Regions from separate parts of the Levilactobacillus sp. FUA 3915 genome, predicted to be linked through region 1. Evidence: predicted binding sites of a transcription regulator. Region 1 holds the regulator's gene; the other holds the start of a gene.
What was found. Region 1 encodes HrcA, which represses chaperone genes, less so after heat shock. Its sites were predicted from a motif close to TTAGCACTCNNNNNNNNNGAGTGCTAA; they were not measured.
Positions count from the first base shown of each region.

Region 1 (7,275 bases):
AGGAAGTCGACGTGATTATCAAGGCCGACGTTCAAGGTTCCGTTGAAGCTTTAGCTGGGAGTTTGAAGAAGATCGACGTCTCTGGCGTGCGGGTCAACATCATTCACTCTGCTGTTGGGGCCATTAACGAAAGTGATGTCACTTTGGCGGAAGCCTCAGATGCCATCATTATCGGGTTCAACGTCCGCCCAACACCACAAGCACGGGCCCAAGCCGACAGCGACAAGGTCGACATTCGCCTGCACAACGTCATCTACAACGCCATCGATGAAATTGAGACGGCGATGAAGGGGCTGCTGGAACCAACCTACGAAGAAGAAATCACTGGTGAAATTGAAGTCAAGGATATCTTCCATGCCTCTAAGGTCGGCACAATTGTCGGTGGGATGGTGACTGAAGGTTACGTCAGCGCTGATAGCGACGTCCGGTTGATCCGTGACGGCGTGGTCATTTACGAAGGTAAGCTGGGTAGCTTGAAGCGGTTCAAGGACGACGTCAAGCAAGTTAAGATGGGTTACGAATTAGGGTTAACTATCGAGAACTACAACGACATCAAGGTAGACGACGTGATCGAAGCCTACGTGATGAAGGAAGTTCCCGTTAAATAAATAATCGGAGGCAAACGCCATGGCACAATATCGAGTTGGCCGGTTGGAACAAGAAATCCAGCGGGAAGTTACGGATATTCTCCTAAAACGTGTCCGCGATCCGCGGGTCGAGGGCGTCACCGTTACCGGTGTGGAAGTCACCGGTGACTTGCAACAGGCAACGATTTACTACAGTATCTTATCCGACAAGGCTTCTTCAGCGGAAAAGACGCAGCAAGGTCTGAACAAGGCCACTGGGTTGATCCGGTCCGAATTGGGTTCACGCTTAAGCATCTACAAGACGCCAGAGCTGAACTTCGAACAGGACTCTTCCGTGCGTTACGGGAGTCATATCGATGAACTGTTAAATGATTTACATCACCGCGAGTAATCGCAGGTGCTAGAAGGGCGTCGGTCGTTAATGACCGGGGTCCTTTTTCTGTGCGGTGGTGGTTAACGCGCACGACGACAACGTAATTCTGGGGTTTCCATTAGCCAGCAACCTTTTGTCTGTGGTAAACTATATGAGCTATGCATCTTAGGATTAATTAAAGCAACTTGATAGCCAAATGAGACGTGTTATTGCATGAATGCGGGACCAATTAGTCTGGACTGCAGGATTGGTGAAAATGGGTGGCTAATGTAAGCGACCAGAGGCGAATCAAAATTCCCGGCCGTGTCGATGCTCTTAGCTGAGCGATTTTCTCAGTTTAGAGCATGGGACGACCTTGGAGACTGGTGTCCTTCCAGGCTCCAAGGCGAGCTGGAAGACCGGGTCTCAGGCTGGAAGCGTTCCCCACAGCAGGGGGTTTTGAACCCGCCGCCGGAAGCGACTGGTTAGAGACCTTATTTTCACCAGTAACTAACACATAGAAATGAAATGGAGGAACCAGCATGGATGGGATTATCCCCCTGTATAAAGAACGCGGCATGACCAGCTTCGACTGTGTTGCCAAACTGCGTCACATTTTACACACAAAAAAAGTTGGCCACAGTGGCACACTGGACCCCAGCGTCGACGGTGTTTTGCCAATTTGTATTGGCTCAGCGACGAAGGTCGTTCCGTACCTGATGGCCTCCGGTAAAATGTACCGGGGAACCGTCACGTTAGGCTTTGCGACCACGACCGAAGATTTAGATGGTGAGGTCGTGGAGAAGCAATCGTTGACCACGCCGTTCACCTTTGAACAATTAACGGCTGCGACGGCGAAATTGACCGGGACTATTCAACAGACCCCGCCGATGTTTTCCGCGGTCAAGGTCAACGGGCGTAAGCTGTACGAGTACGCGCGTGCTGGTGAAACGGTTGAACGGCCCACGCGGACGATTACCGTCGACCATTTTACGTTGACTGATGCCGGGACCTTTGACGCCGACGCAGGAACCCAGACCGTGGCCTTTGAAGTGGCCTGCTCCAAGGGAACCTACGTCCGGACGCTGGCCGTTGACCTGGGTCGCCAACTTGGCGTGCCCGCAGTCATGGCCTCGTTGACGCGGCACAAGAGTGGAGGTTTTACCTTGGACCAGACGGTGACGTTGGATCAGGTAGCCGAAGCCATGGCCAATGAAGACTTGAGTCCCATCTTACGGCCAATCGACTATGCCTTGGCTGAATACCCACACGTGGCTCTGAGCGACCGTGTCTGGGCTTTAGTGAAGAACGGGGTCTTCCTGACAACGGAAGAGGTGGACGGCGCTACGGCACCGGAAATCGCCTTGACCTATCAAGGCGCGACCAAGTGTCTGTACCAGTGGTCTGAAGAAAAACAACAATATAAACCGCTAAAAATGTTTGCGGTGAACTAAGTTTTGAGAAGAGGAATTTCCAATGGAAGTTATTCACATACATCACCCCTTAGATGCACGTCAGATTCCCGATGAGCCGGTCGTCTTGGCCATGGGCTTTTTCGATGGCGTTCACCGGGGGCACCAGGCGGTCATCAACCGGGCGAAGGCGGTGGCACAAGCCAAGGGCGTCAAGCTAGCCGTCTTGACTTATGATCACCATCCAGCCCTGGTTTACCGGCCATTACAAGCGGATGATCAAAAATATTTGAGTCCCATCAAACGGAAGCTACAACAACTGGACCGTTTGGGCGTTGACCGGGTATTTTTAGTGAACTATACCGGTGATTTTGCTTCACAAACGCCCCAGGAGTTCGTTGACAACTACCTGGTCGGTTTTCACACGGTGGCCGCAGTAGCGGGCTTTGATCACACCTACGGCAAGAAGGACGTGGCCAACATGGACTTGTTGCCAGGCTACGCTCAGGGCCGTTTTGAGGTGGTTACCGTTCCCGAAGAGGCTAACGGCACGCAAAAGGTGAGCTCCAGCCATATTCGCGAAGCCATGAAGGCGGGAGACATTGACTTGGTTAACCAATTACTGGGCTATACCTACCGTTCGACCGGGCTGGTCGTTCACGGCGAGGCCCGTGGCCGGACAATTGGGTACCCAACAGCCAACGTGTTGGCGCCCCAGGACGAATGGATCCCCGGTATCGGTATCTATACGGCTCGGCTTAAGGTCGGCGCCATCTGGTACCCTGGGATGGTCTCTGTGGGGCGCAACGTGACCTTTGGGGATAACCGGCCCATCACGGTGGAAATGAACCTGTTGGACTTCCAGGGCGACCTGTACGGCGAACCCGTTGAGGTCGAATGGCACCACCGGCTTCGTGGCGAGGTCAAATTCGATGATGCGGATGGCTTAGTGGCCCAGTTGAAGCAGGACGAGGACGATACGCGGGCCTACTTCCAGCAACTAGCAGCGCACGAATCGTAACGGGCTAAACTAGTCTTTGTTGGCGCCTCCGGGCTGGTGAAAATAGGCCGTGACGCTGTGGGCGCACGTCTGGAGCCGAAGGGCGGTCTCCAGACTTACTTTGAGCCGAAGACCACGTCTCAAAGACAGCAGTTGCCTAAGCGGGAAACCCGCTAAGGCAACTCCCACGGCTGAGCCCATTTTCACCAACCCTGCGGCTAGCACTGGTTTGGACCGTGACACAGTCGTTTTTGAGTCCTGTGTCGTTGGTTGAAAGTAATGTTGGCCAGTGTAATTTGAAATTAACTTAATCATATTTCACAATAAATCGTGTCACGCACTTCCTGAAACCAGGTTGTGGCGTGGCATTTTTAATTTGTGCTCGGCTATTTTGACAAATTAATTGGGTGAATGTCGGGGACGTGTTACCATCTGGCGTGGTGATACTGGTGGTAACGGCTATTATTGGTTTAGGACCGGTTACCCTTAAAAATCACCAAAAATGGGTATTTTTCTCAGTAAATTCCAAAAATTAGCACTTAATAGCAACGATTGCTAAAAATTCTACCAGATTTCTTGACTTCAAAACCGGGTTTTGCTACATTATATATGTGTCTTAGCACTTGTGATGTTTGAGTGCTAAAAAAGGGGTGATTGTGATGCTTTCAGAAAGACAAATGATGATTCTGCGAGCCGTTGTCCGCGACTTTACTAACACTGGTGTGCCAGTGGGGTCCAAGACATTAGCCAAGCAGTTACCCATCCACGTAAGCTCAGCGACAATTCGTAACGAGCTGGCGGCGTTGGAGGAGCAGGGGCTCATTGAGAAAACCCACTCGTCTTCCGGTCGAATTCCTTCTGGCGAAGGTTACCGGTACTACGTCGACCACCTGGTTAAACCAGATCCGTTACGGCCCAACGATATGGACGTGATTCAGTCTTCGTTAGGCGGCGATTTCCATAAGATTGACGAAATTATTTCGCAATCGGCAACGATTTTGTCCAACCTGACCAGCTACACGGCCTTTACGTTGAAGCCTGAATTGAAGAACAGTCGTCTCAGTGGGTTCCGGTTAGTGCCACTCGGCAAGCGGCAAGTGATGGCCATCCTCGTCACCGATAGTGGTGACGTGGAGAACCAGACCTTCGACGTGAACGAGACGGTGACTGGCGACCAGCTTGAGGCGGTCGTCCGGTTGATTAATGATCAGCTGGTTGGTTTGACGTTGCCAGAAGTCTTACAGAAGTTACAAGCAGATATTCCGATGAAAATTGCCAATTATTTACAGAGTCCTGAGGGCTTCCTGGATATCTTTGGCGACGTGCTCACCCGGGCCGCACAAGAGCGGTTCTACGTGGGCGGTCGGCTCAACCTGTTGAACTTCTCACAGGACAGTGACGTGGATTCACTGAAGTCGTTGTATTCATTGATCGATAAGACCGATGACATTGCCAACGTCCTGGGGCAACCGAGTGATAAGATTTCCGTGCAAATTGGAAATGAAATGACCAACGATGCGCTCCGTAACTTCAGCTTGATCACCGCCACCTACGACGTCAACCAGCACGGCAAGGGTATGATCGCCATTCTGGGGCCAACCCGGATGCCATACTCACGGATGCTGGGAATTGTCGGTGCGTTTCGTGAAGAGCTCGCGAAAAAACTATTAGATTATTATCGGTTTTATGACGAGTAAAGAAAGGGAGGTTTTTTATCGTGGCTGACAAGCAACAACCATCCACTGATGATGAAACTGCGGCAAAGGCCGCCACTACTAAGCAAGACCCAGACAAGACTGAGCAAGGCACAGCAGCGGAACCCAAAGCCGCCGCTAAGCCAACCGTTACGGCTGAACAGTTAGCCGCCGTGCAAAAGAAGGTGGATGACTTCGAAGACAAGTATCTTCGGGCCGAGGCGGAAGTGCAGAACATGCAGGCGCGTTACCAAAAGGAACAAGCGTCGCTCATCAAGTATGATGGTCAGCAACTCGCGAAGGATGTGCTCCCCGTGATTGATAATTTGGAGCGAGCTTTAGCGGTTGAAGCGACCGATGATGCCAGCAAGCAGATCAAGAAGGGTGTTCAGATGACCTATGACCACATGGAAGACGCGCTGAAGCGTAACCACGTGACCGAGATCGAAGCACTGGGCAAACCATTTGATCCAACGTTACATCAGGCTGTTCAGTCCGTACCCGTTAGTGATGGACAAACGGCTGAAACAGTGGTTAACGTGCTGCAAAAGGGCTACCAATTGAAGGACCGGGTTCTCCGGCCGGCAATGGTTGTCGTGGCACAATAAATTTATAAATAAAAACTAAAAAAGAGGGAATTTTTGATGGCAAGTAACAAGATTATCGGAATTGACTTAGGGACGACGAACTCTGCTGTCGCCGTTCTCGAAGGTAGCACGCCTAAGATCATCGCGAACAAGGAAGGCGCCCGGACGACGCCATCCGTTGTCGCTTTTAAAGACGGCGAAACGCAAGTTGGTGAAGTGGCCAAGCGCCAAGCAATCACCAACCCTAACACCATTTCATCTATCAAGAGTCACATGGGTGAATCAGGTTTCAAGGAAACGATTGATGGCAAGGATTACACGCCAGAACAAGTTTCCGCAATGATTTTACAACACCTGAAATCATTCGCCGAAGATTACATTGGCGACACGGTTGACAAGGCCGTTATCACGGTCCCAGCTTACTTCAACGATGCCCAACGGCAAGCGACGAAGGATGCCGGTAAGATTGCTGGCTTGAACGTTGAACGGATCATCAACGAACCAACGGCCGCTGCTTTGGCTTACGGTTTGGACAAGCAAGACAAAGATGAAAAAGTCATGGTCTACGACCTTGGTGGTGGGACCTTTGATGTTTCCATCCTGGACTTAGGTGACGGTGTCTTCGATGTGCTCTCCACGAACGGGGATACGCATTTAGGTGGGGACGACTTTGACCAAAAGATCATGGACTGGTTGATTGCCGGCTTCAAGGACGAAAACGGTGTCGACTTATCCAAGGATAAGATGGCTGTTCAACGGTTAAAGGACGCTGCTGAAAAGGCCAAGAAGGACCTTTCTGGTGTGACTGAAGCCTCAATCAGCTTGCCATTTATCTCCGCTGGCGACAACGGCCCCTTGCACTTGGAAAAGAGCTTGAGCCGTGCTAAGTTCAACGAATTGACTGCTGACCTGGTTGAAAAGACCCGGATCCCCGTTGAAAATGCGTTGAAGGATGCTGACTTACAAGCTAGCGACGTTGACGTTGTCATCTTAAACGGTGGTTCTACGCGGATTCCAGCCGTGCAAGAAGCTGTACAAAAGTGGACGGGTAAGGAACCTAACCACTCCATCAACCCTGATGAAGCCGTTGCTTTAGGTGCCGCCGTTCAAGGTGGGGTCATCACCGGTGATGTGAAGGACGTTGTTTTACTTGATGTGACGCCATTATCCTTGGGTATCGAAACCATGGGTGGGGTCTTCACCAAGTTGATCGACCGGAACACGACCATTCCTACCAGCAAGTCACAAGTCTTCTCAACTGCTGCTGACAACCAACCAGCCGTTGATATCCATGTCTTACAAGGTGAACGGCCAATGGCTGCTGACAACAAGACGTTGGGTAACTTCCAACTCGCTGACATTCCAGCTGCCCCTCGTGGTGTTCCTCAAATCCAAGTAACGTTCGATATCGACAAGAACGGGATCGTTAACGTTTCTGCCAAGGATATGGGAACAAACAAGGAACAAAAGATTACCATCAAGAGCTCCGACGGCCTGTCTGACGACGAAGTTGAAAAGATGATGAAGGAAGCTAAGGAAAACGAAGCTGCCGACAAGCAACGTAAGGAAGAAGTCGACACTAAGAACGAAGTCGACCAATTACTCTTCCAGACCGACAAGACGTTGAAAGACGTTAAGGGTAA
Region 1 covers NZ_CP168704.1:2,605,794-2,613,068, forward strand. The annotation lists gene infB (translation initiation factor IF-2) at 1-608, shown strand, start outside; gene rbfA (30S ribosome-binding factor RbfA) at 628-978, shown strand; gene truB (tRNA pseudouridine(55) synthase TruB) at 1,482-2,393, shown strand; gene ribF (riboflavin biosynthesis protein RibF) at 2,416-3,372, shown strand; gene hrcA (heat-inducible transcriptional repressor HrcA) at 4,011-5,048, shown strand; gene grpE (nucleotide exchange factor GrpE) at 5,069-5,653, shown strand; gene dnaK (molecular chaperone DnaK) at 5,690-7,275, shown strand, end outside.

Region 2 (7,275 bases), 300 kb from region 1:
GGCTGGGGTGTGGCTGGTGGTGTCGGTGAGACGGGTGTTGGGGCTAAGGGCAGGGACGTGGCACGGGGTTCGGGTGCTTCTTGCGGAACCGGCGCGGGTTCAGGGCGCCGCCGCGTTTGGGCGTGGCGTGGTCGCCGTTTAGGGGCCCGCGTTGGTTCAATCACCCGTCGTAACCAGTCAAAAAAAGCCATGTCCTTTCACCTCCTGAAGTTTCCATTAAAATATTAGTCTATAGCTTACAGTATACCGCATTCTGCGGGTGCATTGCAGGTCCTTTTGCAAAACGCTTCCAGAGATTGATTAGGTAACAAAAAACGACGCCCCGCAAGTTGCGAGGCGCCGTTAAAAATGAAGTTACTTTTTATCCGTCGTTGGTTCGGCTGCTGCCGGTTGGGCAGTGTCCGTGTCAGCGGCTAAGACAATCTTGCCATCTTCAATTTTGGCCACGAGGTTCTTAACGTCCGCGTGATCCAGGTAGAAGTCCGCAATCCGGTCTTCGATCTCTTCTTGAATGACTCGCCGTAATGGCCGCGCGCCCATTGCTGGGTTGTAGCCCTTCGTCACGAGTTGTTCTTCGACGGGTGTCGTGACGTGGATGTGAAGGCCTTGGCCCGCAAGCATCTGGTTGACGTCACCAATCATTAAGTCAACAATGTGCATCAAGTTTTCCTTGCTGAGAGAGTTGAATTCAATGATGTCGTCGAATCGGTTCAAGAATTCTGGCTTGAAGTAAGCGGTCAGATTGCCCAGAACGGAGTGGGTCTTGCCCTCGGCGGCGGCACCGAAACCAACGTTGGCTTCAGCATCGCCGGTCCCGGCGTTACTGGTCATGATGATCAACGTATCCTTGAAGGAAACGGTCCGACCTTGAGAATCGGTCAACCGGCCGTCGTCAAGAATTTGTAAGAACATGTTCATGACGTCGGGGTGGGCCTTCTCAATTTCGTCCAGTAAGATCAAGGTGTACGGGTGCCGACGAACTTGTTCCGTCAGCTGACCGGCTTCTTCATAGCCGACATAGCCAGGTGGGGACCCGATCAATTTCGAAATGGAATGTGGTTCCATGTACTCAGACATGTCGAAGCGAATCATGGCCTCCTGGGAGCCGAAGAGTTCGTTAGCTAATTGCTTAGCTAATTCCGTCTTTCCAACACCAGTCGGACCAACGAAGAGGAAGGACCCGATTGGCCGGCCCGTGCCGTTCAACCCGATACGGTTCCGGCGGATAGCCCGCGCAACCTTGTCGACGGCTTCGTTTTGACCAATGACGTGCTTTTCCAAATCAGGGGAGAGGCTTTGCAGTTGATGTTGTTCCTTGGCTGCTAACTCACCCACGGGGATGGACGTCTTCTCTTCGACGATGTCCTGCATGTCCTTGACGGTAACCGTGGCCGACTGATTTTGATCAGCGGTCTTGGCGTTTTCCTTGGACTTCTCTAACTTCGTGACTTGATCACGGTAGTAGGCGGCCTTTTCGTAGTCTTCCTGCTTCAAGGCAGCCTGCTTCTGTTCCTCGGAACTCTTGATTTTTTCATCAATTGCCTTAGGATCAGCCACGTTGATCGTTAAGTTCTTCCGTGAACCGGCTTCATCCAATAGGTCAATGGCCTTGTCCGGTAAGAACCGGTCTTGGATGTAACGGTCAGACAGGCGAACGGCAGCCTCAATGGCGTCGTCCGTGTAGTGTACGTGGTGGTAATCTTCGTACTTCTTTTGGATGCCTTGTAAAATCTTGACGGCTTCATCGGCACTCGGCTCGTCAACCGTAACGGGTTGGAACCGGCGGGCGAGGGCTTGGTCCTTTTCAATATCTCTGTATTCATTTAAAGTCGTGGCCCCGATGAGTTGGAAGTCACCCCGAGCTAAGGCTGGCTTCAACACGTTACCAGCGTCCATGCCACCCTCAGCATTGCCGGCACCCATGATTTCATGGATTTCGTCAATAAAGAGGATGATGTCCGGATTACTCTGAACTTCCTTCATCAATTGTTGCATCCGTTGTTCAAATTGGCCCCGGATCCCAGTTCCTTGAACCAGGGAAACCACGTCCAATCGAATAATTTGTTTGTTGGCTAATTTTTGGGGAACGTTGCCTTCAACAATCCGTTCCGCAAGGCCTTCAATGACGGCCGTCTTCCCAACACCGGCTTCCCCAATTAAAACGGGGTTGTTCTTGGTCCGGCGATTGAGAATTTCGATGACTTGAGCCGTCTCTTTGTCACGCCCAATAACGGGGTCAACCTTGCCATCCTTAGCTAGTTTGGTCAGGTTCAGGCCATACTGACTGAGTAGGCCATTGCCGTTTCCTTGGTTACCAGCAGGTTGGGTTGGTTGACCAGGTTGCTGCGCACCGGATTGCCGGTAGTCAGCTTGGTCGTTGTTGCCGCCTTGCATTGCCCGGAAAATATCATCCAGGTTACCAAAGCCGAATGGATCTTGTGCCATACGGCCACCTCCATTTCCAGAATCGTTTTGTTGCTGCTTCAGCAGTTGATAACAATTTTGGCATAGGTCAACTTGTTGCCGCTGCCCATTTACACTCATGTAAAGGTGAATCGTTGCTTCATTGCGGTGGCAATTTTGACATAGCATCTTGTCGTCTCCTTTCTTGCCTGGAATTCTCGTGGGAAACCCACGCAGGTCTGTGTGAGAAAAGTTTTGACCTTTCTTGACCATTGACCACATTATACCGCGTTCGACCTGCCGTGCAAGTAATTTGTTTCGCGACAAAATCAGCGGTAGCGGTGGCATTTCCAGCGAACAATTTTATTTTAGCACTCTCGGTAGTAGAATGCTAAAATCGACTCCTGATTTTTCCTATTTTTCCCAAACCGTGGTGAAATTTGGTGCTGGCTTTTCGTTCCCGGCGGCGAATTCAAGGTGCCCGGCTATGGGGTCGGTTACAGCCGAAGGGCGGGCTTCCACCTCAACTTTGAGCCATAGGGCGGTCTCAAAGGTTGCCCCATGGGCTAGGCTGAGAAAGGACCTCAGCCAAGGCCATCGACACAGCCGGGCACCTTGATTCGCCTCTGGTCACTGACAGGGTGTACCAAAGTTAATGGTCGGTGGGTATATGTACATTCCCGGCGGTGAGCTCAAGCCAGTCTGTTGTGGGGAATATCCAGCCTGAGGGGCGGTCTTCCGCCTCGCCTATGAGCCCGGTGTTCTAGGTCGGGAAATGCACCCAACCAAGAACACCGACACAGCTGCCTGGCTTGGCTCACCTCTGGTCACTGACATTGAGCACAAAATTTTACTGCCGGTGGTGGTTACGATGTTCTATGTATACGCAGCCATGGAGCAAGTTAGTTGGGAGAGTGTCATGCGTTACTGGCTAGTTACTAAGATGCACAAGCTAAAGAAGGTGGCTAAGTGTTTTGTGGTAAGCCGTTAGTTCCATTGCTCAATGGCCGTTGAACTATTATAGGAGGGGCGACGGTTTGTTTGATTCTAAATTAGAGATGCGCGATAATTTACTTACTGCATGTCAATACAGAACTAAAGTGTTGAAATATCCTAAGTATCTGTCACAATAGTTGAAGCAAACCTATCGTGGTGATTGTAAAAGGTTAGCCATGATTGAGGTAATGTTTCAACGTGAGTGACCAGAGGCGGGTCAAGTTGACCAGCTGTGTCGATGGTCTTAACTGAGTGAACTTCTCAGTTTAGAGCATGGGACGACTTTGAAGACACGTGGTTTTCGTGGCTTCAAAGCGAGGTGGAAGACCGCTTTCCAGGCTGGAACCGGGCCCCACAGCAGGGCAGCTTGAACCCGCCGCCGGGAACGGTCAGCACACTGAAGCATAAGTGACCAGAGACAGGCCAAGTTGACCAATCTTTTGGCAAGGTGACCAACGTTGTCTGGTGCAACGACCACGGTTATACTGGAATTCGTCCCAGAAAGTATTGTCTCGTGGTTAACACTGAGCGAAGATTTGGTGTACTGTTTCATGAGTGGACCAACTTAGCCGCAGGACCCAGGGATGGAGCCAGCTGTGTCGATGGTGTTAACGACCGTTCTTTGGTCGTTTACAGCATGGGACGACTTTGAAGACACGTGGTCTTCGTGGCTTCAAAGCGAGGTGGAAGACCGCCTCTCAGGCTGGAACCGGGCCCCACAGCAGGTGGAATTCCTGGCAGCCGGTGGCGGCATGCAACCACTGTATTTCATAGATGATTCAATGTAAGCGAACTGTTGTTAAGGAGGAAAAAACTTTTGGCAAAAGATTTTACCGCGCTAATGAACCAACTAAAAGATCAGGAACTAGACGAATTTGAAGTCACCCCCGAAGAATTTCCCGCCTTTCAAAAAGCCTTCATGGCCTTTGAAACCCGGAAGCGGGTGATTGGCCAGGCCCACAAGGGTGGCAAATTAATCTACCGTTACGATGATGGTGGCAAAAAAGACGACGAATAGTGATTATTTGATGTAAGCGGTTCATGAATGCTTGTAATTTGCCTGCTAGATTGATATTCTTAGTAGGTAGGCGTGACTCACAAAATGGTTGTTTGGCCAATGCGCAAGGTCAGGGTGAGTCGTGTTTGGAAAGAAATCAACCTAAGCTTAAAGGAGATCGATCAATTATGGAAAAACGCGAATTTCGTGTCACTGCAGAAACTGGTATCCACGCACGTCCCGCAACTTTATTAGTTCAGGCTGCTAGCAAGTTCAACTCTGAAGTTAGCTTGCAGTACCAAGACAAGTCCGTTAACTTGAAGTCCATCATGGGCGTTATGTCCTTAGGTGTTGGCCAAAACGCCAGCATCACCATCACGACTGACGGTGACGACGAAGCCGATGCCATGAACGCAGTGGCTGAAACGTTGAAAAAAGAGGGTTTATCTGACTAATGAGAGCGATGCTCAAGGGAATTGCCGCCAGTGATGGGGTGGCTTGCGGCCGGGTCTACCGGTTCGTTGAGCCAGATCTCACCGTTAAAAAGCGGACAATCACTAATCTTGATTACGAATTAAATCGATTCCATCAGGCCCTTGAAGCAGCCGTCTCAGAAGTCGAGACGATTGAAACGCGTGCAACTAAAAGCCTGGGCGCTGATGGCGCCCAGGTTTTTAGTGCGCATAGGGAGATGCTCCAAGACCCGGAAGTGATTGCGGCGACGGAAACCAAGATTAAAGTCGAACACCTCAACGCAGAAGTCGCGTTCGCAACCGTGATGAACGACTTTGCCCAGAGCTTTCTGGCGACGGATAATACGCTGATCAAAGAACGGACGTCTGACGTTCATGATGTGGTCAAACGGGTGACGGCCCATTTACTCGGCGTGACCTTGCCTAATTTGGCGTTGCTGAAGGAACCAGTCGTCGTAGTCACCCACGATTTGAATCCCAGTGATACGGTCTCGGCGGCGTCCAAGTACATCTTGGGCTTCGTCACGGATCTGGGCGGCCGGACGTCTCACTCGTCGATTCTGGCGCGCTCACTGAACATTCCCGCGGTTGTGGGAACCCAGACGGGAACCCAGACGTTGATGGATGGCGATTCAGTCATCGTCAACGGATCGACTGGGAGCGTTGTGACTGATCCTGACCAAGCAGAATTGGACACGGCCAAGCAGGCCATGCTGGACCGTATCGCCAATATGAAGCGGTTGGCCACGTTGCGCAATCACACCACGACGAGTCGCGATGGGGTGGGCGTGACGTTGGCCGCCAACATGGGAACCGCCAGTGACATTCCGAACGTTTTGCAAAACGGGGCGGAGGCCGTGGGGCTGATGCGGACCGAATTCTTGTATATGGATTCGGAACAGCTCCCCACAGAAGACGAACAGTTTGCCACGTATCGGCAGGTGTTAGAAAAGTTAGCACCGCGTCCCGTGGTCATTCGGACCCTGGACATTGGTGGCGACAAGCCGTTGCCTTATCTGCACCAGAAGCAGGAAGCCAATCCGTTTCTGGGCGCGCGGGCGATTCGCCAGAGCCTGGCCCATCAAAACATTTTTCGCAGTCAGCTGCGGGCGTTGCTTCGGGCATCGGCCTATGGCAACCTGCGGATTATGTTCCCGATGATTGCGACGTTGGATGAATTTCGTCAGGCTAAGGCCATTTACGATGACGAGCGGTCGAAACTCACCACGGCGCGGGTGCCCCTGGGAAAAATCAAAGTGGGCATGATGGTCGAGGTGCCAGCGGCTGCCTTGTTGGCGGACCGCTTCGCCCATGAAGTTGACTTCATGAGCATTGGGACCAATGACTTGATTGGCTACACGATGGCGGCCGATCGGACCAACCAGGATGTTTCCTACCTGTACCAGCCTTACCACCCCGCAATTTTGCGGTTGGTGCAACGGATCATTACGGCCGGCCACACAGCGGGGATTCCCGTGGCCATGTGTGGCGAAATGGCGGGTGACCCGATTGCGGTTCCTCTGTTATTGGGGATGGGCCTCGATGAGTTCTCTATGGGCGCCGGGTCGATTCTAAAGACGCGTCAGCTGATTAGTCAACTCAACGCGAAGGACCTGCAAGGACTGGTGGAAAGCGCGGTGAATTCGGCCGACACGAGTCAAGATGTGATTACCATGGTGCAGGCCGCAGTTCCAGACCTGACCCAGGCTTAAACTGAACGTAAACGATGAGCACTCGTGACCGACAGTCGTCGGTTGACGGGTGCTTTTTTAATGTGACCATTGCGGTAAAAATCGGCTAGCGGTCGCGAGTTGTCGCGGTGAACCCGCAATAAATTTTCAGCAACCCCCGTTGTTGTTTGCAATCACCTAGGCAAACCCATATAATTGTGATGATTGTACAATATGAAGGCTGCTGGGTGCCGGTCTGGACCGGTCGAATTCGTTCGTGACGAATGGGTTGGGACTGGTGAACGGGACCCGGGGTTATTTAAGACAAAACACAAGACGCAAGGGGGATTGGCAATGAACATCGGCATATTTACGGATACCTATTTCCCTCAAGTGAGTGGGGTCGCGACGTCCATCAAGACGTTGCGGGATCAGTTGGAAAAACAGGGTAACCAGGTCTACATCTTCACGACGACCGACCCGCACGTTGAGAAGAACGTGTATGAACGCAATGTTTTTCGTTTCTCAAGCATTCCGTTCGTCTCCTTCACTGACCGCCGAATCGCAGTACGGGGGCTGTTTCAGGCCTACCAAATTGCCAAGGAGTTAAATTTAGACGTGGTCCACACCCAGACGGAATTTTCCATGGGCTGGATCGGTAAGTTTGTGGCGCGGAACCTAGAGATTCCGTGTCTGCACACCTACCACACGATGTATGAGGATTATTTACACTACG
Region 2 covers NZ_CP168704.1:2,307,167-2,314,441, forward strand. The annotation lists gene ACEPST_RS10675 (MucBP domain-containing protein) at 1-191, opposite strand, end outside; gene ACEPST_RS10680 (ATP-dependent Clp protease ATP-binding subunit) at 355-2,592, opposite strand; gene ACEPST_RS10685 (hypothetical protein) at 3,996-4,187, shown strand; gene ACEPST_RS10690 (hypothetical protein) at 4,217-4,417, shown strand; gene ACEPST_RS10695 (phosphocarrier protein HPr) at 4,585-4,851, shown strand; gene ptsP (phosphoenolpyruvate--protein phosphotransferase) at 4,851-6,581, shown strand; gene ACEPST_RS10705 (hypothetical protein) at 6,578-6,733, opposite strand; gene ACEPST_RS10710 (glycosyltransferase family 4 protein) at 6,894-7,275, shown strand, end outside.
Region 2: a site for HrcA is predicted at 2,772-2,798, ahead of ACEPST_RS10680 (ATP-dependent Clp protease ATP-binding subunit). Genes of this name have one in related genera too.